3 regions of the Streptomyces sp. NPDC098101 genome follow, and region 1 is predicted to be linked to each of the others. Evidence: riboswitches for the same ligand, from Rfam matches in the RefSeq annotation. Region 1 holds a riboswitch; each other region holds the start of a gene.
What was found. Region 1 has a riboswitch for cyclic di-AMP ahead of ACIQVI_RS06305 (transglycosylase SLT domain-containing protein). Riboswitches for the same ligand answer to the same signal wherever they lie in the genome.
Positions count from the first base shown of each region.

Region 2: another riboswitch for cyclic di-AMP. It lies ahead of ACIQVI_RS27980 (transglycosylase family protein); the one in region 1 lies ahead of ACIQVI_RS06305 (transglycosylase SLT domain-containing protein).
Region 3: another riboswitch for cyclic di-AMP. It lies ahead of ACIQVI_RS02645 (peptidoglycan DD-metalloendopeptidase family protein); the one in region 1 lies ahead of ACIQVI_RS06305 (transglycosylase SLT domain-containing protein).

Region 1 is NZ_JBIWAS010000001.1:1,513,861-1,520,844, reverse strand. Features, by position in the region: gene ACIQVI_RS06310 (hypothetical protein) at 1-216, opposite strand, end outside; cyclic di-AMP (ydaO/yuaA leader) riboswitch at 590-774, shown strand; gene ACIQVI_RS06305 (transglycosylase SLT domain-containing protein) at 779-1,714, shown strand; gene ACIQVI_RS06300 (phosphoribosyltransferase family protein) at 1,721-3,025, opposite strand; gene ACIQVI_RS06295 (alpha/beta fold hydrolase) at 3,143-3,907, opposite strand; gene ACIQVI_RS06290 (SpoIIE family protein phosphatase) at 4,057-6,573, shown strand; gene ACIQVI_RS06285 (type B 50S ribosomal protein L31) at 6,745-6,984, shown strand, end outside.
Region 2 is NZ_JBIWAS010000007.1:91,529-98,512, forward strand. Features, by position in the region: gene eno (phosphopyruvate hydratase) at 1-1,129, opposite strand, end outside; gene ACIQVI_RS27980 (transglycosylase family protein) at 1,485-2,210, opposite strand; cyclic di-AMP (ydaO/yuaA leader) riboswitch at 2,214-2,431, opposite strand; gene ACIQVI_RS27985 (transglycosylase family protein) at 2,646-3,686, opposite strand; gene ACIQVI_RS27990 (cytochrome P450) at 3,847-5,250, opposite strand; gene ACIQVI_RS27995 (nucleoside triphosphate pyrophosphohydrolase) at 5,459-6,418, opposite strand; gene ACIQVI_RS28000 (SurA N-terminal domain-containing protein) at 6,438-6,984, opposite strand, start outside.
Region 3 is NZ_JBIWAS010000001.1:623,388-630,371, forward strand. Features, by position in the region: gene ACIQVI_RS02635 (DUF6126 family protein) at 1-148, shown strand, start outside; gene ACIQVI_RS02640 (tyrosine-protein phosphatase) at 173-994, opposite strand; cyclic di-AMP (ydaO/yuaA leader) riboswitch at 1,384-1,543, shown strand; gene ACIQVI_RS02645 (peptidoglycan DD-metalloendopeptidase family protein) at 1,547-2,506, shown strand; gene ACIQVI_RS02650 (SGNH/GDSL hydrolase family protein) at 2,669-3,481, shown strand; gene ACIQVI_RS02655 (STM4011 family radical SAM protein) at 3,468-4,328, opposite strand; gene ACIQVI_RS02660 (STM4012 family radical SAM protein) at 4,338-5,675, opposite strand; gene ACIQVI_RS02665 (STM4013/SEN3800 family hydrolase) at 5,672-6,520, opposite strand; gene ACIQVI_RS02670 (STM4014 family protein) at 6,532-6,984, opposite strand, start outside.

The sequences.
Region 1 (6,984 bases):
GTCCACCGGCACGCTCAGCAGGTCCCGCCAGTCCCGCACCTCCCCCGACGACGGCCCGGGGGCGGGTGCGAGCGGTTCGGAGGTGGGCGCGAGCGGTTCGGGGGCGGTCCAGTCGGTGACGATCCGCTGCCAGACGGCGCTCTCGTAGAGGGCGGCGGCCTCGCGGTCGAGGGTGTCGGGGGTGTCGGGGGTGAGCTGGGGGGCGGCGGGGGGCATCGGGCGGCTCCTGGGTCGGTCGCTCCATCCTTCGAGAAGAATGTCGGCTTTGCGCGCTTTGCACTTGAGCGACACCGGATGCCACCCAAGACGCCCCATCGACCCCGAAAACCCCACCCGACAGTTTTTCGCCCTATTTCCCCATCAACGGAATTACATCGCATATTCGGACATAACCCACCGGGTGACGCGACTCACTCCGCACGGACCGCCGCACGGCGCCGACCTCTCCCACCCCGTACCGCACAAGGAAGTTCGACACCTTTTCGGGCCGGCCGATCTTGAATTCCCCGAATTCGGTGATCCTTTTACACGTGCCGCCGCTCTGATCCTCTTGTTATTCGCCGCATTACTGGCCTACGGTCACCCCCATTCGAGCGGAACGCCTAATCCTGCCACCGCTCGGAAACCTCCCTTTTCACCCGACGGCAGGAGCGGGGGACCCACGAATACGCCGGTCCGGTGATCCGGAACGGCTCGGGGTGCAGCCGCGTGCGCGCGGCCGGACATCTCCCGTCCGAACCCGACAGCTCACCTCGTAGGCGCCGGAGAGGAATCCGTCATGCCTGCACACGGTAAGCACCGCCGCCCCCGCCGCAGCCACGTCTCCCGTGGTCTCGCCCTGGTCGGCACCGGTGGAGCCGCGCTGTCCCTGCCCCTGATCGCCCCCGCCACGGCCGGTGCCGCGCCCGCCGCCGGCGCCCCGGAGATCGCCGCCAAGACCTTCGCCGCTCCCGCTGCCCCGGCCGCCGCCAAGGCCCCGGCCGCCCCGGCGACCGCGCGCACGTACACCGTCGTGAGCGGCGACTCGCTTTCCCTGATCGCCCACAAGAAGGGAATTCAGGGAGGCTGGAAGAGCCTTTACCGCGCCAACCAGAGCGCCGTGGGTGACAATCCGTCACTCATCCACCCCGGTCTGGAACTGACGATTCATCGGGGTTCCGCCAAGGCCGTCCCCTCTCAGGCGAAGACGCAGGAGAAGACGGAGCGAAAGGCCGAGCGGAAGGCGGATCGGAAGGCCACCGCGAAGGCGGAGAAGTCCGCCACGACCGACCGGGCGAGCCGCTCCGAGCGCCGCGCGACCGCTCCGGCCGCCGGCGCCGCCACCGGAGCCTCCGCCGCCGCCCCGGCCGCTGCCGCCGCCCCGGCCGCCGCTCCGGTCGCCGCCACCCAGTACGCCGACAACCTCGACGGCTGGATCCGGCAGTCGCTGGACATCATGGCCCAGCACGGCATCCCCGGTTCCTACGAGGGCATCCACCGCAACATCATGCGCGAGTCCTCCGGAAACCCGCAGGCCATCAACAACTGGGACATCAACGCCGTCAACGGCACCCCCTCGAAGGGCCTCCTCCAGGTCATCGAGCCGACCTTCCTGGCCTACCACGTGCCCGGTACGTCGATGGACCTGTACGACCCGGTCGCCAACATCACCGCCGCCTGCAACTACGCGGCCGACCGCTACGGCTCCATCGACAACGTCAACGGGGCGTACTGACCGTCGTCAACGGGGCACATCGGTGCCCCGACGCCGGAAGTGCCCGGTGAACCAGGAGGTGGCGAGCTCCGCCACCTCCTCCAGGGCACCGGGCTCCTCGAAGAGGTGGCCGGCCCCCTCCACCACGGCCAGCCGGTTCTCGCAGCGCAGCAGCGCCCCGGCCCGCCGGTTGAGGTCCAGGACCAGCGGGTCGTCGCCGCCCACCACCAGGAGGGTCGGGGCCCGCACCCCGGCCAGGCGGTCGGCCGCGAGGTCCGGCCTGCCGCCGCGCGAGACGACGGCGGCGACGGGGGACGCGGGGTCGCCCGCCGCCCACAGCGCGGCCGCCGCTCCCGTACTCGCGCCGAAGTAGCCGAGCGGGAGCCCCGCGACGTCGGGCCGCTCGGCCAGCCGTTCCGTGGCCCCGGCGAGCCGGCCCGCGAGGAGCGGGGTGTCGAAGACGTGCGCCCGGTCGGCCGCCTCGGCCTCGCTCAGAAGGTCGAACAGCAGGGTCCCGAGACCGGCCCTGTTCAGCTCCGCGGCGACCGCCCGGTTCCGGGGGCTGTGGCGGCCGCTGCCGCTGCCGTGGGCGAACAGGACCAGGCCGGCGGCCCCCTCGGGCACGGCGAGCCGCCCCGCGAGGGTGGCGCCGCCGACCGGGATCCGTACGTCCGCCTCCCGTACGACGGGGTCGCGCGCGGCCCGGCTCCGGTCCAGACAGGCGATCACCTCGTCGTCCGGCGTCTGCGGGAACTCCCGGTAGAACTGGCCGACGGCGTAGAACCCCTCCGGGGTGCGGACGCTGACGGTCTCGTCGGCCTCGCCGCCGAGCCGGGCCGTCCAGCCGGGCGGCGCGACCGGCACCGCGAGGACGATCCGGGCCGCGCCCCGGGCACGGACCACCCGGCAGGCCGCCAGGGCCGTGGCGCCGGTGGCGAGCCCGTCGTCGACGACGAGGACCGTCCGCCCCTCCAGGGGCACGGGCGTCCGGCTGCCCCGGTAGCGGCGGGTGCGCTGGTCCAGCTCGGTCAGCTCGCGCTCCTCCACGGCGGCCAGCGCGCGGTCGTCCACCCCGGCCTCGTGGAGCACCCGGTCGTTGAGCACCCGCACGCCGCCCTCGCCGATCGCCCCCATCGCGACCTCCGGCCGGTGGGGCACGCCCAGCTTCCGGACGAGGCAGACGTCGAGCGGGGCGTCGAGGGCGTCGGCGACCTCGACGGCCACCGGCACGCCGCCGCGCGGAAGGCCGAGGACCACGACGTCCCGGCCCTTGAGGTGGTCGAGCCGGGCGGCGAGCTGCCGCCCCGCGTCGCTGCGATCGCTGAAGAACATGGTCCGACGCCCTTCCGCCCGGGCGGGCCCGGGGAGGAACGCGGCGCCCGTCCCCTGCCCGTCCCTCCAGGGTAGACGCGTCGGCCCGCCCCGCCCGGCCGAGGCGGCTCAGGCGGCTCAGGCCGCGAGGAAGGCCTCGATGGCCTCGGCGAGGGCTTCCGGGGTCTCCTCGGGGGCGTAGTGCCCGGCGTCCTCGATGACTTCGAGGCGCGCGTTCGGATACCAGCGCAGCCAGGTCCCCTCCATCGCCTCGGTGCCGAGCGCCGGGTCGTGCGCGCCGACGACGAGGAGGACGGGCGTGGGGTTGTCGCGGACGCGCTCGTGGAAGTCGGCGCGGGACCAGGAGTCCAGGTAGGCGCGGAAGGCCGTGGCGGAGGAGCGGCCGAGGGAGCGGTCGACGAGCGTGCCCAGCCAGGCGTCGTCGTACCGGCCGCCGGTGGTGTGGTCGATGATCGCGCGCCGGTTGGCCGGTTCCCCGGCGGCTCCGGCGAAGAGCTCCCAGGACTCCCCGTCGAGGGGGAATCCGGCGGCGGAGACCGGCGAGACGCCGATGAGCGAGCGGACGCGGCCGGGCGCTTCGAGGAGCATCAGCTGGGCCGCCTTGCCGCCCATCGAGTGGCCGATGACGGAGAAGGAGTCCCAGCCGAGGTCGTCGGCGACCGCCAGGGCGTCGGCCGCGACCTCTTCCATGGTGTAGGCGCCCTCGTGGTCGAGGGCCTCGCCGTAGCCGCGGCAGTCGATGAAGGCGTAGGTGCCGACGGCGCCGTCCAGATGGGCGCGCAGCGGGGCGAAGCTGGTGCGGTCGCCGAACCAGTTGTGGAGCACGAGGGCCCTTCCCGGCCCTTCGCCGTGGACGTCGTACGGAAGAACCCGGCCCGTCATCGTGCCCCCTGGTCGCGCGGTGGCGCCGCCGCGCGTGGCCGCGGCGGCGCCACCGAGTGTGACGGTCCGGACGCGTATGGTCAACGACGTCGTGCGCGAAGGGCCCTTTCGGGATGCGGGGGCTTCGGCTCCGGGGGCATCCTTGCTGTGTGACCTCGCACGGTGCTTCCGGCCCCGGCCCGGCGGGCGGCACCGGGCGTCCGTCCGGGAGCGGAGCCGGCGACGAGCCCGCTCCCGTCGCCCTGACGTGGGCGCTCGCGGAGGCGGCGCTCGGCGCCGTGGAGGAGGTCGGCGGATACGCGGGCGGGGTGTACCTGCGCTCCGAGACGCCGGGGCTGCTGCGGCTCGCGGTGCTCGTGGGGCTGCCGGGACCGGTGTTCCGTCCGTGGTGGCGGATGCACACGAACCGGCCGTTCCCGGTGGCGGAGGTCCACCGCTCGGGCCAGGCCGTCCACCTCGCCGACGCCGAGGACGCGATGCGGCGCTTCCCCCAGCTGGTGGCGAGCCTGCCGTTCCCCTTCGCCTCCCTGTACGCGCCGGTGAGCGCGGGTCGTGAGCGCTTCGGCGTGCTCGTGGCGCTGCGCTCGCCCACCCCCGGCGTGCCCGTGGACGCGCGGGACCGGAGCCGGATGACGCGGGGCGCGCTCCGGCTCGGCGAGGCCCTCGCCGAGCTGTCCCGTCAGGGGACGGCGGTCGAGTGGGCGGGCGATCCGGTGTGCGTGCAGCTGCCGACCGGTTCGGGGCCGCCGGTGCGGTTCGGCTCCTTCGACTGGGACCTGGCCGCGGGCACCGTGACGATGGACGACGGGCTCCTGAAGATCCTCGGCGCGGGCGTGCCCTCGTCCTGCACGATCGAGACCCTCATGTCCCTCCTGGAGCCGGAGGACGGGTACGCGCTGTGGGCGGCGGCCCGGCACGCGACGGGCGCGGGCGGGCGGCCCCTGGTGCGCAGGCTCCGGCTGAAGGGCCCGGACGGCGGGCTGCACCTCCTGGAGGTGTCCGCACGGGCGCGGCGGACCGGCCCCGAGAGGGGCTCCCGGCTCGTGGGCACCCTCGTCGACCTCGGCACCGGCCTGATCGGCTCGGACGCCACCGACCGGCTGCCGCGGGCGCTCCTGGCCATCGACCGGCTGGGCCGCGTCACGTACGTCAACGAGCGCACGGAGCAGCTCCTCGGCCGGCCGCGCAGGGACCTGGCCGGGCGGCCGCTGTGGGAGGCGCTGCCCTGGTTCGGGCACCCCTTCCACAAGGAGCAGTTGCGCGCCGCCCTGCTCTCCGGGGAGCCGGTGCGCTTCCTGGCCCGTCCGGAGGGGGGCCGCTGGCTGTCGGTCTCGCTGCATCCGGGGCGGGACGGGTTGACGCTGGTGCTCCAGCCCGAGGAGGGGGCGGGCCTTTCGAACAGGGCCGGGACGGGCCGGCGCCTCGCCGACGAGTTGGCCTCGCCCGGGGACCGGGCGGCGGACCTGTACCGGCCGGTGGCGCTCGCGATCGCGCTCACCGAGGCGGTGACGGCGCGCCAGGTGTCGGCGGTGGTGACGGAGGAGCTGTTGCCGGCGTTCGGCGGGCGGCAGCTGGCGATCTACCTGCTGAGCGACCGGCGTCTCTACCTGGCGTGGGAGACGGGTTTCCCGAAGGGCTTCCTCGAGCCCTTCGACGGGGTGGGCCTGGACGCGCGGGTGCCGGGGGTGGTGACGCTGACGACGGGCAGGCCCCTGTTCTTCGAGTCGATGGAGCAGCTGGGCCGGGCGTATCCGGGTCTTCCGCTGGACGCGGACTCGGGGGCGCGGGCGTTCCTGCCGCTGATCGCCTCGGGCCGGCCGGTGGGCTCCTGCATCCTCGGCTTCGACCAGCCGCGCGGGTTCAGCCCGGAGGAGCGGACCGTGCTCACGGCGCTCGCCGGGCTGATCGCGCAGGCCCTGGAGCGGGCGCAGCGGTACGACACGGAGTCGACGGTCGCGCGGGGGCTCCAGGACGCGCTGCTGCCGCACCGGCTGCCGGTCCGGGTCGGGGTGGACACGGTGGGCCGCTACCTGCCGGGCACGCAGGGCATGGACGTGGGCGGGGACTGGTACGACGTGATCGAGACGGGTCAGGGGCGGCTCGCCCTGGTCATCGGCGACGTGCAGGGCCACGGGGTGGCGGCCGCGGCCACGATGGGTCAGCTGCGCAGCGCGGTACGGGCGTTCGCGCTCGGGGGCCACCGGCCGCAGGACGTCATGCGGGGCACCAACCGGCTGCTGATCGACCTGGACCCGGGGCAGTTCGCGAGCTGCTGCTACGTCCTGCTCGATCCGGAGACGGGCGAGGCGCGGGCGGTGCGGGCGGGGCATCCGCAGCCGTTGCTGCTGCGGCCGGACGGGACGGCGGAGCAGGTGGACCTGGCGGGCGGGATGGTCCTGGGGATCGACGACCGGGCCTCGTACCCGGTGTCCCGGCTGCGGCTGGCCCCCGGGTCGGTCCTCGCGCTGTTCACGGACGGGCTCGTGGAGCGGCCGGGGCGGGACATCGACGAGGGGATCGAGCGGTTGCGCCGGGCGCTGGCCGCAACGGCCTCCCTGCCGCTCTCGGAGACGGCCGACCGGCTGACCCGGGAGGCCCGGCAGGCCACGGCCCGGCCGGACGACATCGCCCTGCTGCTCGCGGCGCGGTGGCCGGAGGGCGGCTGAGCCGTACGGGCGTTCCGCGCCGGGCGGAGGGCCGCGGGAGGAGTGCGCGTACGTGTGGGCCGTCACCCGGTCGGGCCCGTGGCACTGGTCGGCGGCCCCGGCCCCGGGGAGGCTGGGGGTGCCGCGCCGATCAGGCCGGACGAGTCAGGGCGGCAGCCCCGAGGAGGACACGTGCAGCAGGACAAGCAGCCCGAGTACGGCCCCGTGGTCTTCCGCGACCGCTCGGCCGGGTACGCGTTTCTGACCCGCTCCACCGCGACCAGTGACCGGACCATCGAGTGGGACGACGGCAACACGTATCCCGTCGTCGACGTCGAGATCTCCTCCGAGAGCCACCCGTTCTACACGGGCAAGGCGCGGACCGTGGACACCGAGGGCCGGATCGCCAGGTTCGAGCGGCGCTTCGGGGAG
Region 2 (6,984 bases), on a different contig from region 1:
CGGCGATGGTGACGTCCTCGGTCTCGCCGGAGCGGTGGGACATCATGCACTTGAAGCCGCTGCGCTGGGCCAGCTCGACGGCGTCGAGGGTCTCGGTCAGCGAGCCGATCTGGTTGACCTTGACCAGCAGGGCGTTCGCGGACTTCTCCTCGATGCCCCGGGCCAGGCGCTCCGGGTTGGTGACGAACAGGTCGTCGCCGACGAGCTGGACCTTCTCGCCGAGCTTCTCGGTGATGACGTTCCAGCCGGCCCAGTCGTCCTCGAACAGCGGGTCCTCGATGGAGACCAGCGGGTACGCGGCGACGAGCTCCTCGTAGTACTCGGTCATCTCGGCGGCCGAGCGGGCCTTGCCCTCGAACTCGTACGTGCCGTCCTTGTAGAACTCGGAGGCGGCGACGTCGAGCGCGAGCGCGATGTCCTTGCCGGGCACGTAGCCGGCCTGCTTGATCGCCTCGAGGATGAGGTCGAGCGCCTCGCGGTTGGAGCCGAGGTTCGGGGCGAAGCCGCCCTCGTCGCCGAGGCCGGTGGAGAGGCCCTTGGTCTTCAGGACGGACTTGAGGGTGTGGTAGACCTCGGTGCCCCAGCGGAGGGCCTCGGAGAAGGACTCCGCGCCGATCGGGGCGATCATGAACTCCTGGATGTCGACGTTGGAGTCGGCGTGCGACCCACCGTTGAGGATGTTCATCATCGGAACGGGCAGCAGGTGCGCGTTCGGGCCGCCCAGGTAGCGGAAGAGCGGGAGGTCGCTGGCCTCGGAGGCGGCGTGCGCGACGGCGAGGGAGACGCCGAGGATGGCGTTGGCGCCGAGCGAGGACTTGTCCGGGGTGGCGTCCAGGTCGAACATGGCCTGGTCGATCAGGCGCTGCTCGGTGGCGTCGTAGCCGACGAGCTCCGGGCCGATCTGCTCGATGACGGCGAGGACGGCCTTCTCGACGCCCTTGCCCTGGTAACGGTTCGGGTCACCGTCGCGAAGCTCCAGGGCCTCGAACGCACCGGTGGAGGCGCCGGACGGAACGGCAGCACGGCCGGTGCTGCCGTCGTCGAGGCCGACCTCGACCTCGACCGTGGGGTTGCCTCGGGAGTCCAGGATTTCCCGGGCTACGACGACGTCGATGGACGGCACGAGCATCTCCTTCTGGGATGTGACGCTGGATGTGACGCAGGGCCTGTGCTGGGTCGCTCGGCCTTGCGACAAGAGCCTAACCGCCCCGGAGGCTCCGACCGGCCGGGCGCCCGCCCCCTGGGACGAAAAAGGACCCAAGGGCACGCACAAGGGGACGAAGGACCCCAGATCTACTGGGCGGTAACCATCAAGTGGGGCACGGGCGGGCTCCTGAGGCGGTCGCGGCCCCCTCTGTACGGCCCCTCAATAAGGGGAACCCCGGTCCGGCGCGCACGGGGGAAGGGCGCGCCGGACCGGGGTGGTCACCGCGGGAGGGTCGTCGGGGGCGCGTGAGCCGCCGGACTCACGCGACCCGCCGGGCTCACTTCAGGTGGAGCTGCTGGCCCGGGTAGATCAGGTCGGCGTTCTCGACGACGTCCTTGTTGAGCTCGAAGAGCTCGGCCCAGCCGCCCTTGACGCCCTGGGCGTCGGCGATCTTGCTGAGGGTGTCGCCGGCCACGACCTTGTACTCGCCGTCGCCCTTCTTGACCGTCTTGCCGGTCGGGGTGGTGACGGTCTTCTTGGCGGCCTCGGGGGCGGCCTGCCGCTCCTTCTTCGGGGCCTGGCGCTGCTCGCTGCGGGTGGTCGGCTGCTCGGCCTTCCGCTCCTGCTTCGGCTGCTGCTGCTTCGGCTGCTCCTGCTGCGGAGCGCTCTCGGCGGCGCCGCCGTCGTACGAGGCGCCGGAGAGGCCCACGCCGCAGCTCGGCCAGGCGCCCTTGCCCTGGCCCGCGAGGACCTTCTCGGCGATGGCGATCTGCTGGGACTTCGACGCCTGGTCGGCGGTGGAGGCGTAGGCGGTGCCGCCGTACGCGGCCCAGGTGGAGGCCGAGAACTGCAGGCCGCCGTAGTAGCCGTTGCCGGTGTTGATGGACCAGTTGCCGCCGGACTCGCACTGGGCGACGCGGTCCCACTCGGAGGACGTGGCGGCCGAGGCGGTGCCCGCGGTCATCAGCGGGGCGGCGACGGCGATGCCGGTGACGCCGACGAGCGCGGCGAGCTGGGTGGCCTTGGAGGGACGGCGGTGTTTGCCCTTGACGGAAAACAGCATGGGAATTCTCCTCACCGACGCCTGCGAGGTGAGCTGTCGGGTTCGGGCCGAAGAGTTGCCCGGCCGCGTGTCCTAGCACGCGGCTTCACCCCAAGCCGGTCGTCGGCCGTCTGTCTCGACGGCCGGGGCCGGCACTTACCTTGGGTCCCCCGCTCCTGCCTACGGCGCTTGCGCGACGACTGTTCCCATCGGCCGACGGCAGGATTCGGCGTTTCGGTCGACGGGGCCCGCGGTGGCGAGCGGTGATGACCGTAGACACAGAACCCTCCGAAGTTCAAAGAGGCTCATACGACGAATTTCGCCTCTTCTTGCCCTTCGGAGGGGACTGTTTGCGCAGGTGAGGAGTGACGGAAGCGGAGTTTGCGGGCGCTGTGGGCCAGTTGGGGCAAAGAGACCCATGTCTCACTCACCCGGAACCGGACATAAGCCCGCGAACTACCCCTCCGCCGAGACCGAACCCTTCGTCAGGTCGAGGTTCTGACCAGGGAGGATGAGGTCCGGATCGGTGCCCACGGTCCGCTTGTTGGCGTCGTAGAGGGCGGTCCACCCTCCGGGCAGTTCGTTCGCCTGGGCGATGTCCGAAAGGCTGTCACCCGGACGCACGGTGTATTCACCCGAAGAGCCCTGACTGTCCGTTGCGTCCGAATTCTTCGCTTCGTCAGCAATTGGGGCCGAGACGGGCTCTTCGGCAAGCTTGTCCTTGCCCGAGGCATGTCTACCGGATTCGGTGGAGCTGTCCGGCTTGTCGGTTTCCTCCGGGGCGGCGTCGCCCCGGTGCTTGCCTGTGCCGGGCGCGGACGGCGTGCCCTCGTCGCCCGGGACGCCGGGCGTCACGGAGCCGTCGGGGGCGACCGGGGCCGTCGGGTCGGACGGATCGGCCGGGAGCGTCGGGTCCGCCGGGTCCGTCGCCCCCGTCGACCCGGAGGGCGCGGACGGCGTGGCGGGGGCGGTCGGCGCGGTCGGGTCCGCCGGGGTGGCGGGAGCCGTCGATCCGGCCGGCGCGGACGGCGCGGCGGGAGCGGTCGTCGGGACGGAGGCCTTCGGCGTCCCGGTGGACGGCGCGGTCGGGGAGGCGGCCGGCGAGCCGGAGTTCCAGCTCGACTCGGGGACGGGCGCCACGGAGGGCGCCGGAGCGGTGGCCGGACCCGGGTCCACCCCGGTGGGCTTCCCGTCGTTCGTCAGACCGGCGATCGGCGCGCAGGTGGCCCAGGCGTCGCTGCCCTTGGCGAGGGCCCTCTCGGCCACCGCGATCTGCTGGGCGCGGCTGGCCAGGTCGGGGCTGGGCGCGTACGACAGGCCGCCGTGCCGCTCCCAGTCGCCCTGGGTGAGCTGGAGGCCTCCGTACATCCCGTTTCCGAAGTTGGCGCTCCACTGACCGCCGGACTCGCACTCGGCGACGCGGTCCCACGTGGCGGCGTCGGCGGCGGACGCGGATCCGGTGGCGAGCAGGGGCAGCGCCATGGCGGATCCGGTCACGCCCGCGGCGACGACGATGGCGGGGGCCTGACGGGGGCGACGGTGTCGTCCGTTCCCGGAACGCATAGGTACGCCTTTCGCGTGACGGCTGAGACTGCGGCGAAACGTAGCGGCATTCGAACGTCCGTCACAAGTCGATGGCCACTCGATCACATGAAGATCACATTTCTGACGGTCCGTCAGTGTGCGAGAGGGGTACGGAAGGGGAGAACTCCACCGGAAGCGTGCGCAAACCGCGCATGATGAGCCCGCCGCGCCACCGGAGTTCGGCCGGATCGGCGGCGAGTCGCAGGTCCGGCAGGCGGGTCAGGAGGGTCGCGAGCGCCGTCTGTCCTTCGAGGCGCGCGAGGGGCGCGCCGAGGCAGTAGTGGATGCCGTGGCCGTAGCCGAGGTGCTGGTTGTCGCGCCGGGCGAGGTCGAGCACGTCGGGCCCGTCGAAGCGCTCCGGGTCGCGGTCGGCGGCGGCGAGCACCACGAGCACCGGGTCGCCCGCCGGGATCTCCTGCCCGCCGATGGTCAGCGCCCGCGTCGCGTACCGCCAGGTCGCCATCTCCACGGGCCCGTCGTACCGCAGCAGCTCCTCGATCCCGGTCTCCAGGAGGCCGGTCTCCCCGGCGGCGAGGGAGTCCTGGAGGAGTCCCCTCTGCACGGGATCGCGGAGCAGCGCGTACAGACCGTTCCCGATGAGGTTCACGGTGGTCTCGAACCCCGCGAAGAGGAGGATGAAGGCCATGGCGGCGGCCTCGTTCTCGGTGAGGTGCTCGCCGTGGTCGGAGGCGCGGATGAGCCCCGAGATCAGGTCGTCCCCCGGGTCTTCGCGCTTGCGGTGGATCAGCTCCGCGAGGTAGCCGCGCATCTTCTTCACCGACCGGGCGACGCCGCCGCGCGGGCCTCCGCCGTGCCGGATCATCATCCCGGCCCAGTCCCGGAAGTCGTCCTGGTCCTCCTCGGGCACCCCGAGCAGTTCGCAGATGGCGTAGATGGGGAGCGGGAAGGCGAACTCGTGGATGAGGTCCGCGCTCCCCTTCTCCACGAACGCGTCGATGAGCCGGTCGGTCAACTCCTGGACGCGCGGGGCGAACTCGGCGACCCGGCGCGGGGTGAAGGCCTTCGACACGAGCCGCCGGAGCCGGGTGTGGTCGGGCGGGTCGATGTTGAGCAGGTGGGTCATCAGCTCGGCCTTGCGCTCGCCCGGAATGCCCGTCTTGCCCTTGGCGTGCGGGGACTCGTCGTGGTGCGCCGGGTTCTTCGACAGCCGCTGGTCCGCGAGGGCCTGCCGGGCGTCCGCGTACCGCGTCACGAGCCAGGCCTCGACCCCGCTGGGCAGCGTCGTCCGGTGCACGGGCGCGTGCTCCCGCAGCCAGGCGTAGGCGGGGTACGGGTCGGTGGCGAACTCCCAGGTGAAGAGCGCGGGCGCGGGGGCCGGGACGGGGGCGGGGGTCGCGCCGGGAGCGGGGGCCCTGCCGGGAGCCGGGGCCGTCCCGGAGGCCGGGGCCGTCCCGGAGGCCGGGCAGGAGGTCGGTGCGGGGTGCGGCGCGGGGTCCGGGGCGGTGCTGTCACTCACCCCCCGACCGTACAGCGCACCCCCGCGCGCCCCGGCGGCCCCGTACGGGACGGCCCGCACGCCCCCTCGCGCCCCGGCGGCCCCGTAGCGGGACGGCCCGCGCCCCCTCGCACTCCGGCGGCCCGTGCCGTACGGCCCGCGCCCCCACCGGACCCGGCGGCCCTCCCCTCTGTACGGGGAGGGGCTACGGCTGTACGGCGCTACGGCCTCACAGCCCCTCCGCCGCCCTGATCGCGTCCCGGTACGTCCGGGCCGCCGCCCGCAGCGCCGTCTCAGGGTCGACGCCCGCCGCCTCCGCGCGGGCCGCGAGGGCCAGGAGTTCGTAGCCGACGCCCCCGTCCGCCGGGACGGGCACGTCGAGGCCGGCCGAGCGGACCCGGCCCGCGAGCTTCGCGGCGAGCGCGAGGCCGGGCTGGCCGAGCGGCACGCCGTCGGTGACGGACTCCCGCCGCTTCTCGACCGCCTTGGTCCGCTGCCAGTGGGCGTGGACCTCCTCGGGGGTCTCGGCGGTCGCGTCCCCGAAGACGTGCGGGTGGCGGTGGATCAGCTTCTCCACGAGGGCCCCGGCCACGTCGTCCACGGAGAACGGCTCCTCCGGGTCCTCCTCGGCGATCCGGGCGTGGAAGACGACCTGGAGGAGGACGTCGCCCAGCTCCTCCCGGAGCGCGGTCCTGTCCCCGTCCTCGATCGCCTCCACCAGCTCGTACGCCTCCTCGATGGCGTACTTCACGAGCCCCTCGTGGGTCTGCGCCGAGGTCCAGGGGCACTCGCGCCGGACCCGGTCCATGACCTGGACGAGGTCGAGGAGGCGGGCGCCGGGCAGGTCGTACGAGCCCGGCAGCAGTTCGAGCTCGGGCATCGCGACCCGGCCGGAGCCGGCGAGCCGGGCGAGGCCGTCGGTCAGGCGCCGGTCGCCCTCGCCGGAGGGCAGCAGCAGGACCGTGCGGCCCCCGGCGCAGGCCTCGACCAGCTCCTCGGCGGTGGGCAGGGCGTGCTCGACGGCGACGCCCGCCTCCCGCAGGTACGGCAGTTGGGGGTGGTGCCCGTCGGGGCAGAGCACCCGGTCGGCGGCGTGCAGCGCCTGCCACGCGGGCCAGGACAGGAGTCCGGGGGCCACGCGGTGGCTGGCGGTGAGCAGGACGATGCGGCCGGGGCTTTCGGAAGTCACCCCCCGAACCTACCCGGCCTCAGGCACCGGGCCCGACGGCCTCCGGGGCCTTGCTGATCTGCCGCAGCCAGGGCGTACTGGCGGCGGCCAGCCGGATCTGGGCGTCGTCCCAGGCGCCGAAGCGCGGGTTCACGTCGATGGCGAGGTCCTTGGAGGCGGCGGTGAAGACGTCCGTCAGCTTCTTCTGGCCCTCGGGGCTGTCGTCGGCGCCCACCTCGGCGGCGATCTTGTTGAGGAGGACGTTGCGGCGGACGACGCCGTCGATCTGGCCGGGGGCCACGCCCTGCTCCTGGAGGAGGGCGGCGGCGAGCCGGTCCTCGCCGCCGCTCTGGCGGACGAAGGCGGTGCGGGTCTGCTGGAGCTCGGCGCGGCTGGCGGTGACGCCGTTGTCGCGGGCGACCTTCTCGACGACCCGGTCGAAGATCATGCTGTTGAGCTTGCGGCGGCTGAGATCGCCGGTGGCCGCGACGAGCTGCGCGGACTCCGGGGAGGCCGCCTGCGCGTCCCGGACGTCCTTCACCTGCGCCTGGAGGCTGGCGACGTCGATGCGCTCGCCGCCGACGACG
Region 3 (6,984 bases), 890 kb from region 1:
GTCCGAGAAGTCCGCACCCGTCACCGGCGAGGAGCGCGGGGAAGGCAAGTTCCCCAAGGGCCTGGTGCTCCGTCTCTTCGCCTACCTGATCGCCGGTCACCTCTTCGCCGGCTTCCTCTACCTGCTCTTCGCGATGGGCGCGAAGTAGGGCCCCCGGGAGGCGCCGCCCCTCCTACGCCCCGGTGACCAGGCGCTCCCGCAGCCGCTCACGGGTCTCCGGGGACAGCTTCAGGCCCCCGGAGAAGTAGGCGTCCACCGAGCCCCAGGTCGTCTCGATGGTCTCGAAGGCCGCCAGCAGGTACTCCGCCCGCGCGTCGAAGAGCGGGGCCAGCAGCTCCATCACCTCGGGCCCCATGGCGTCCGGGGCGGTGGAGCTGCGGCGCACCTTGTAGCGGCGGTGCGGCTCGTTCGACTTCACGTAGTCGGCCTCGATCGCCGTCCGCTCGACTCCGACGGCGAGCAGGGTGATCGCGACGGCGAGCCCGGCCCGGTCCTTGCCCGCCGCGCAGTGCATCAGGGCCGGGACGCTCTCCTCCGCCATGGAGTGCAGGATCCGGCTGTGCTCCGCGGTCCGCTCGACCACCATCCGCCGGTACGAATCGGACATTCGGGCCGCCGCCTTGCCCTCGCCGAGGATCTCCCGCAGCTGCGCGGTGTCGCCGTCGCGCACCAGCTTCCAGAACTCCTTGCCGTCGGCCGGGTCGTTGAGGGGTATGTTCACGTTCCGTACGCCGGGCAGCTCGACGTCCGGGCCCTCGATCCGCCGGTCGGCCTCGTTGCGGAAGTCGAAGACCGTGTGCAGCCCGAGGCCGGCGAGGAAGGCGGCGTCGCTCTCGGTCGCGTGGGCGAGGTGGCCGCTGCGGAAGAGCCGGCCGGGGCGGACCGCCCGCCCGTCCGTCGTCGGCAGGCCGCCCACGTCCCGGAAGTTGCGGACCTCCGCCAGCTCGGGCTCGGCGGCTTCGATGGGCGGGACCTGCGGCAGCTGCTGCGTCACGGATGCTCCTGGAGAGTCGGCGTTCGGGTGCCCGACGAGAAATCGGTTCCGGGGGCAATCATCCGGGCGGGAAGGGCGCGGCGCATCCCCTCGGACGGGAATGGGCAATCTGTCCGAATTGGCACGTTGGATATAACGCGCCCTGTTTACGGACGAGATGGGTTTCGGTGCGTGAGCAGGGTCATAGAAGTGACGGATCGTGGCCGGAGGCCCGCCGCAATCCCCTTACGGGAAAAGGGAGTCGAAGGACCGTCATCCACGGAGGGTGACCGGAATCCCGGGGGAACGATCTAGGGCGGAATGCCGGGACAAAACAGCGGCTTGTTCGCGCCGACCCCGCTCGTCTAGCGTCACGGTCAATCCGGACGGACCGCCTAATCCTGCCACCGCCCGGAATTCCACCCATCCCATGCGTGGCAGGAGCGGGGGACCCAGGAAGTACGCCGGTCCCGCGATGCAGGACGGCTCGGGGTGAAGCCGCGCGCGAGCGCGGCCGGGCATCTCCAGTCCGAACCCGACAGCTCACCTCGCAGGCGCCGGAGAGGATTCGCCATGCCCGCGAAGGGTAAGCACCGCCGTCCCAAGAGCAACCCCCTCACCCGCGGATTCGCCGCCGCCGGTACGGGAGGCGCCGTCGTCGCCCTCCCGCTCCTCGGCGCCACCGGGGCCCACGCCGCCGAGCAGGCCGCCCCGGCCGCCGCCTCCGTCCGGTCCGCCGTCACCGCGCACGCCGTCGCGGCGAAGGCCGCCCCCGCGAAGCCCGCCGCGACGACCGGCCCCCGGACGTACTCCGTCGTCCCCGGCGACTACCTGTCGAAGATCGCCGCCGACCACCACCTGGAGGGCGGCTGGCAGAAGGTGTACGAGGACAACCGCCGGACCATCGGCGCGGACCCCTCCCTCATCCTGCCCGGCATGAAGCTCACCATCGGCGCCAAGGGCTCCGCCCCGGCCGGCCCGAAGAGCACCCCCAGCGCCCAGGAGTCCGGCAAGAACGGCGACGACGCCCCCCGCGCCTCCCGCGGCGAGAGCCGCCGCGCCGCCGCCCCGGCCACCGCCGCCGCCCCGAAGGCCGCCGAGAGCTCCACCGGCTCCACCGCCTCCTCGTCCGGCTGGGTCGCCCCCGTCACCGGCGGCTTCTCCACCCCGTACCGCGCCTCCGGCTCCATGTGGTCCTCCGGCTACCACACCGGCGTCGACTTCATCGCCTCCTCCGGCACCACCGTCCGCGCCGTCGGCGCCGGCACGGTCGTCTCCGCCGGCTGGAGCGGCTCGTACGGCAACGAGGTCGTCATCCAGCACGCGGACGGCAACTACTCGCAGTACGCCCACCTCTCCTCCCTCTCGGTCTCGGCCGGGCAGAGCGTCAGCGGCGGGCAGCAGATCGGCCTCTCCGGCTCCACCGGCAACTCCACCGGCCCGCACCTGCACTTCGAGATCCGCACCACGCCGAACTACGGCTCGGACGTCGACCCGCTGGCCTACCTGCGCCAGCACGGCGTCTCCGTCTGACGCGCACGCGGGAGACACCCTTTCCGACGGCCCGGCACATTCCATGCCGGGCCGTCGGCCTATTCCGACTTGGGCGAATCTTTATCGGTGGCATATGTCACCCGTCGTCAACCCCTCCTTACGGTCGCGTAGGTCACATGCGAAAGGGAAGGATGTGCCCCCGTGGCAGACGATTCGAGATCAAGAGACAAGAACGCATTCGGGTCGTACGCGGCGATCGGTGACAGCTTCACCGAGGGCGTCGGAGACCCCGGCCCCGACGGGACGTACGTCGGCTGGGCGGACCGCTTCGCGGTCCTGCTCGCCGACCAGCTGCCGGAGCACGACGCCTTCCGCTACGCCAACCTGGCCGTACGCGGGCGCCTCCTCGACCAGATCGTGGCGGAACAGGTCCCCCGGGCGAAGGAACTCGCCCCCGACCTGGTGACCTTCTGCGCGGGCGGCAACGACATCATCCGTCCCGGCACCGACCCGGACGACGTGGCCGAGCGCTTCGAGCGCGCCGTCGCCGAACTCACCTCCGCCGTCGGGACCGTCATGGTGACCACCGGCTTCGACACCCGCGACGTCCCCGTGCTCCGGCACCTGCGCGGCAAGATCGCCACCTACACCGCGCACGTCCGGGCCATCGCGGACCGCCACGGCTGCCCGGTCCTCGACCTGTGGTCCCTGAAGTCCGTCCAGGACCGGCGGGCCTGGGACGACGACCGGCTGCACCTCTCGCCCGAGGGGCACACCCGGGTCGCCCTGCGCGCCGCCCAGGTCCTCGGCCTGCCGGTGCCCGCCGACCCCGACCAGGTGTGGCCGCCGGTTCCGCCGCGCGGCTCCCTCGAAGTGCGCCGGGACAACATCCAGTGGGCGCGGGAGTACCTCGTCCCCTGGATCGGACGGCGGCTGCGCGGCGAGAGCTCCGGGGACCACGTCGAGGCCAAGCGCCCCGACCTGATGCCCCTCGGGGACCTCATGCCCCTGTAGCGGGCGGCGCGGCGGGGATCCGCTCCAGGACCCCGCCCGCGAACACGTCGTACAGCGGCAGCGTCTCCAGGTGGACGTAGCCGATGTGGCAGTCGCAGACGGCGAGGGGGCAGGCGCGGGGACGCAGGGCGGCGCGGTACGAGCCGTCGTACAGGTTCCCCAGCTCCGCCTTGACGAAGTGGCAGCGCCGCACCGTCCCCCCGCCGTCCACCGAGATCACCGACTCGCCGGTGCGGCAGGGCAGCCCCGCCGAGCGGTGCGGATGCCGGCTGTACGGGAAGAGCGGGTCGAGCTCCGTCCACCCGTCGGCCTCCGCGTCGGTGTACGCGTGCCCCTCCGCCGCGTTCACCCACAGGTACACGTGCGGCGGCAGCGCGTCCCGCAGCCGCCGCGCGTGCTCCCGGTGCTCGGGGAGCCCCACCACGCCGACGCTGAACCGGATCCCCCGCCCCGCCAGGTCGTGGCACTTGGCGAGGAAGCGCTCGTACGGCGTCTGCCCCGGGTGGTACGTGCACCACAGCGCCACGGCCTCCGGGTCCGCCTCCGCCAGCCAGTCGGTCCGGCAGCTCAGATTGGTCTGGATCGCCACCCGCTCGACGTGCGGCAGCCGGGACAGCTCGACCAGCGCCCGCCGGTACCAGGAGCGCACCAGGCCCTCGCCCCACGGCGTGAACAGGACCCGCAGCCGGTCCCCGGTCTGCGCGGCGGCCCACCCGGTGAACCGCTCAAGAGCGGCCCGGTCCGCGCGCAGCTGCTCGCGGCTGTCCCGGCGCTTGGCGAAGGGGCAGTACGGGCAGTCGTAGTCGCAGGAGGACAGCGGCCCCCGGTAGAGCAGAGTGAGGTCCACGGCCGCCCCCTACTTCGGCTCGTACGCGGCCATCGCGGCCCGCACCCCGGGGGAGAACAGCTCGGGACCGAGCCCGTCCGAGTGCGCGAGGCCCTCCGGCGAGAGCCGCAGCAGCCCCTCCGGCGCCTCCCCGTCCAGCCAGCCGAGCGCCTCGAACAGCCCCAGTTCGCCGGGGAAGTCCGCGAACGGCGAGGACCCGAACCGCTCCTCGTACCCGGCGACCGGCATCCCCTCCGCCTGGAGCAGCGACTGGAGCAGATGGCGCCGCCGCGCCTCCCCGGCGTCCACCCACCGGCCGACCCGGGCGCGCGAGAAGTCGCGGGTCTCCGTGTAGGCGTCGATGATCGAGCGGATCTCCCGCATGTCGACGGCGTAGTCGAAGGAGTAGTGCAGGGCCGAGGTGTACGAACGGGCCCCGCAGCCCAGGCCGATCATCCCGTCCGTCTGGCAGGCGTGGTCGTCCGGGCCCAGGGGCGCCGCGTCCCTCCGCCGGAACATCCGCATCGACACCTGCGCGTAGCCGCGCTCCAGGAGGTGGTCCCGGCCGTGCCGGTAGAGCCGCAGCCGCCGCTCGTCCCACTCCCGGTCGTCCTCCGGGGCCGTCCGGCCCAGACCGGTCAGCGGCCGGACGTACAGCGGGTACAGGTACAGCTCCTCGGGCCGCCAGGCCAGGGCCGCGTCGAGCGAGCGGCGCCAGGACTCCTCGGTCTGCCCGTCGATCCCGTAGATCAGGTCGATGTTGAGCACGGGGACGCCGGTGTCCCGGATCCGGCCGAGCGCCGCCTCGACGTCCGCGCGGCGCTGCGGCCGGACCGCCGCTCGCGCCTCGGCCTCCACGAAGCTCTGCACCCCGATGCTCAGCCGGGTCGCGCCCCGCTCCGCGAGCACCGCGAGCCGGTCGGCGGTCGCGGTCGCGGGCGAGGTCTCCACGGACAGCGGCACCGCCCGCAGGTCCGCCCCCATGCGCCGCTCCGCGATGTCGCAGAGCCGCTCCAGCTCGGCGGCGGTGAGGAAGGTGGGCGTGCCGCCGCCGAACGCAGCCGTGGCGAACCGCACCGGCTCCCCGTCCCCGAGGGCCTCGCGCACGGCGGTCGCCTGCCGGTCGAGGGCGTCCAGATAGCGGGTGGTCAGCTCGCCGGGGGCGCCGATCCGGGTGAAGAGGTTGCAGAAGCCGCAGCGGACCTCGCAGAACGGCACGTGCGCGTAGAGCGAGAGCGCGTCCTTCGGCTCCCCGGCCCAGAGCGCGGCGAGCTCCGGGGGCTCGGACAGCTCCCGGTAGGCCGTCTTGTGCGGATAGGCGTAGACGTAGCTGCGGTACGGGCGGGGGGTGAGGGCGCGGGTGCTCATGCGGCGGCCTCCTCGTCGGGTCCGTCGGTTCCGTCGGTTCCGTTGGGTCCCGGCAGGACGAACTGCGCGTACGGCACCGTCCACACGACCTCGTGGCCGAGCCGGTGGCCGGTGAAGCCGTCCTCCCCGTACGCGGTGCCGTGGTCGGAGCAGACGATCGCGAAACAGGGGCGGCGGGAGCTCATCGCGGCGAAGAGCCGCCCGATGTGCCGGTCGACGTACTCCAGGGCCGCCGCGTGCGTCTCCCGGGAGTCGCCCGCCTCGCGGGTCGCCCCCGGCAGGTGGAACCAGTTGGGCTGGTGCAGCGCGGACACGTTGACGAAGAGGAAGAGCCGCTCCTCGCGGGGGAGCCCGGCCACGACCTCCTCGGCCCGCTCGACCTGGGACTCGAACGAGGTCGGGGACGTGACGCCGAAGGAGGGCTCCCAGTGGCTCTCCCGGAAGAGGCCGGGGAACACGGTGCCGAGTGGCGGCCGCTTGTTGAAGAAGCCCACCCCGCCGACGCAGACCGTCCGGTAGCCCTCGCCCGCGAGGGCGGAGACGACGTCCGGGGTGTCGTGGACCCAGGTGCCGTCGGCGGTCGACTCGCTGCCCGCGAACCGGGCCGCGAACAGCCGGGGATGGGGCCCCTGCGCGGCCGGGGTCGGCAGGAAGCCGGCGAAGATCGCCTGGTGGGAGGCGTAGGTGAAGCTTCCCGGCGCGTGCCGCCGCTCCCAGGCGCCGCCGGGCAGGTGCCGGGCCAGGTGCGGGATGCGGCCCCCGGCCGCCAGCTCGGCGGCCACGTCGTACCGGAGCGTGTCGAGGGTGACCAGGAGCAGGTCGTGGCTGCCGACGATCGCGTTCATGTCGGGCTGGTTCACGCGGTGCTCGTTCCTGTGGTGCGGGCGGTTCTCGTCGTACGTGGGGCGTGCGCGGTACGGGGGAACTGCGCGGCCACCTGGGCCGCGTAGGTGTCGAGGCCCTCGGCCCCGCCGCCGGGCAGGCCCGTGAGCCGGGGCAGCAGGTCGCCGAAGGCGTTGACCTCGCCCACGGCGAAGCGGCGCCAGCCGGACGCGGGCAGCAGGTCGACGCCCACGCACCGGGTGCCGGGGAACGCGGCGGCGGCCCGCTCGCACACCTCCAGCGCGTCCGTCCACCGCCCGCCCGCGGCGGCGATCGCGGCCCGGGCCGCGTCCAGGTCGCCCCGGGCCCCGCCCAGGTGCAGATTGGTCAGGGGGGAGCGGCTGGTGCGGAGCACCGCGTGGGTGGCCCGCCCGTCGATCACCACCACCCGCAGGTCGGCGGCCCGCCCGTCCTGGACGGCCTTCGG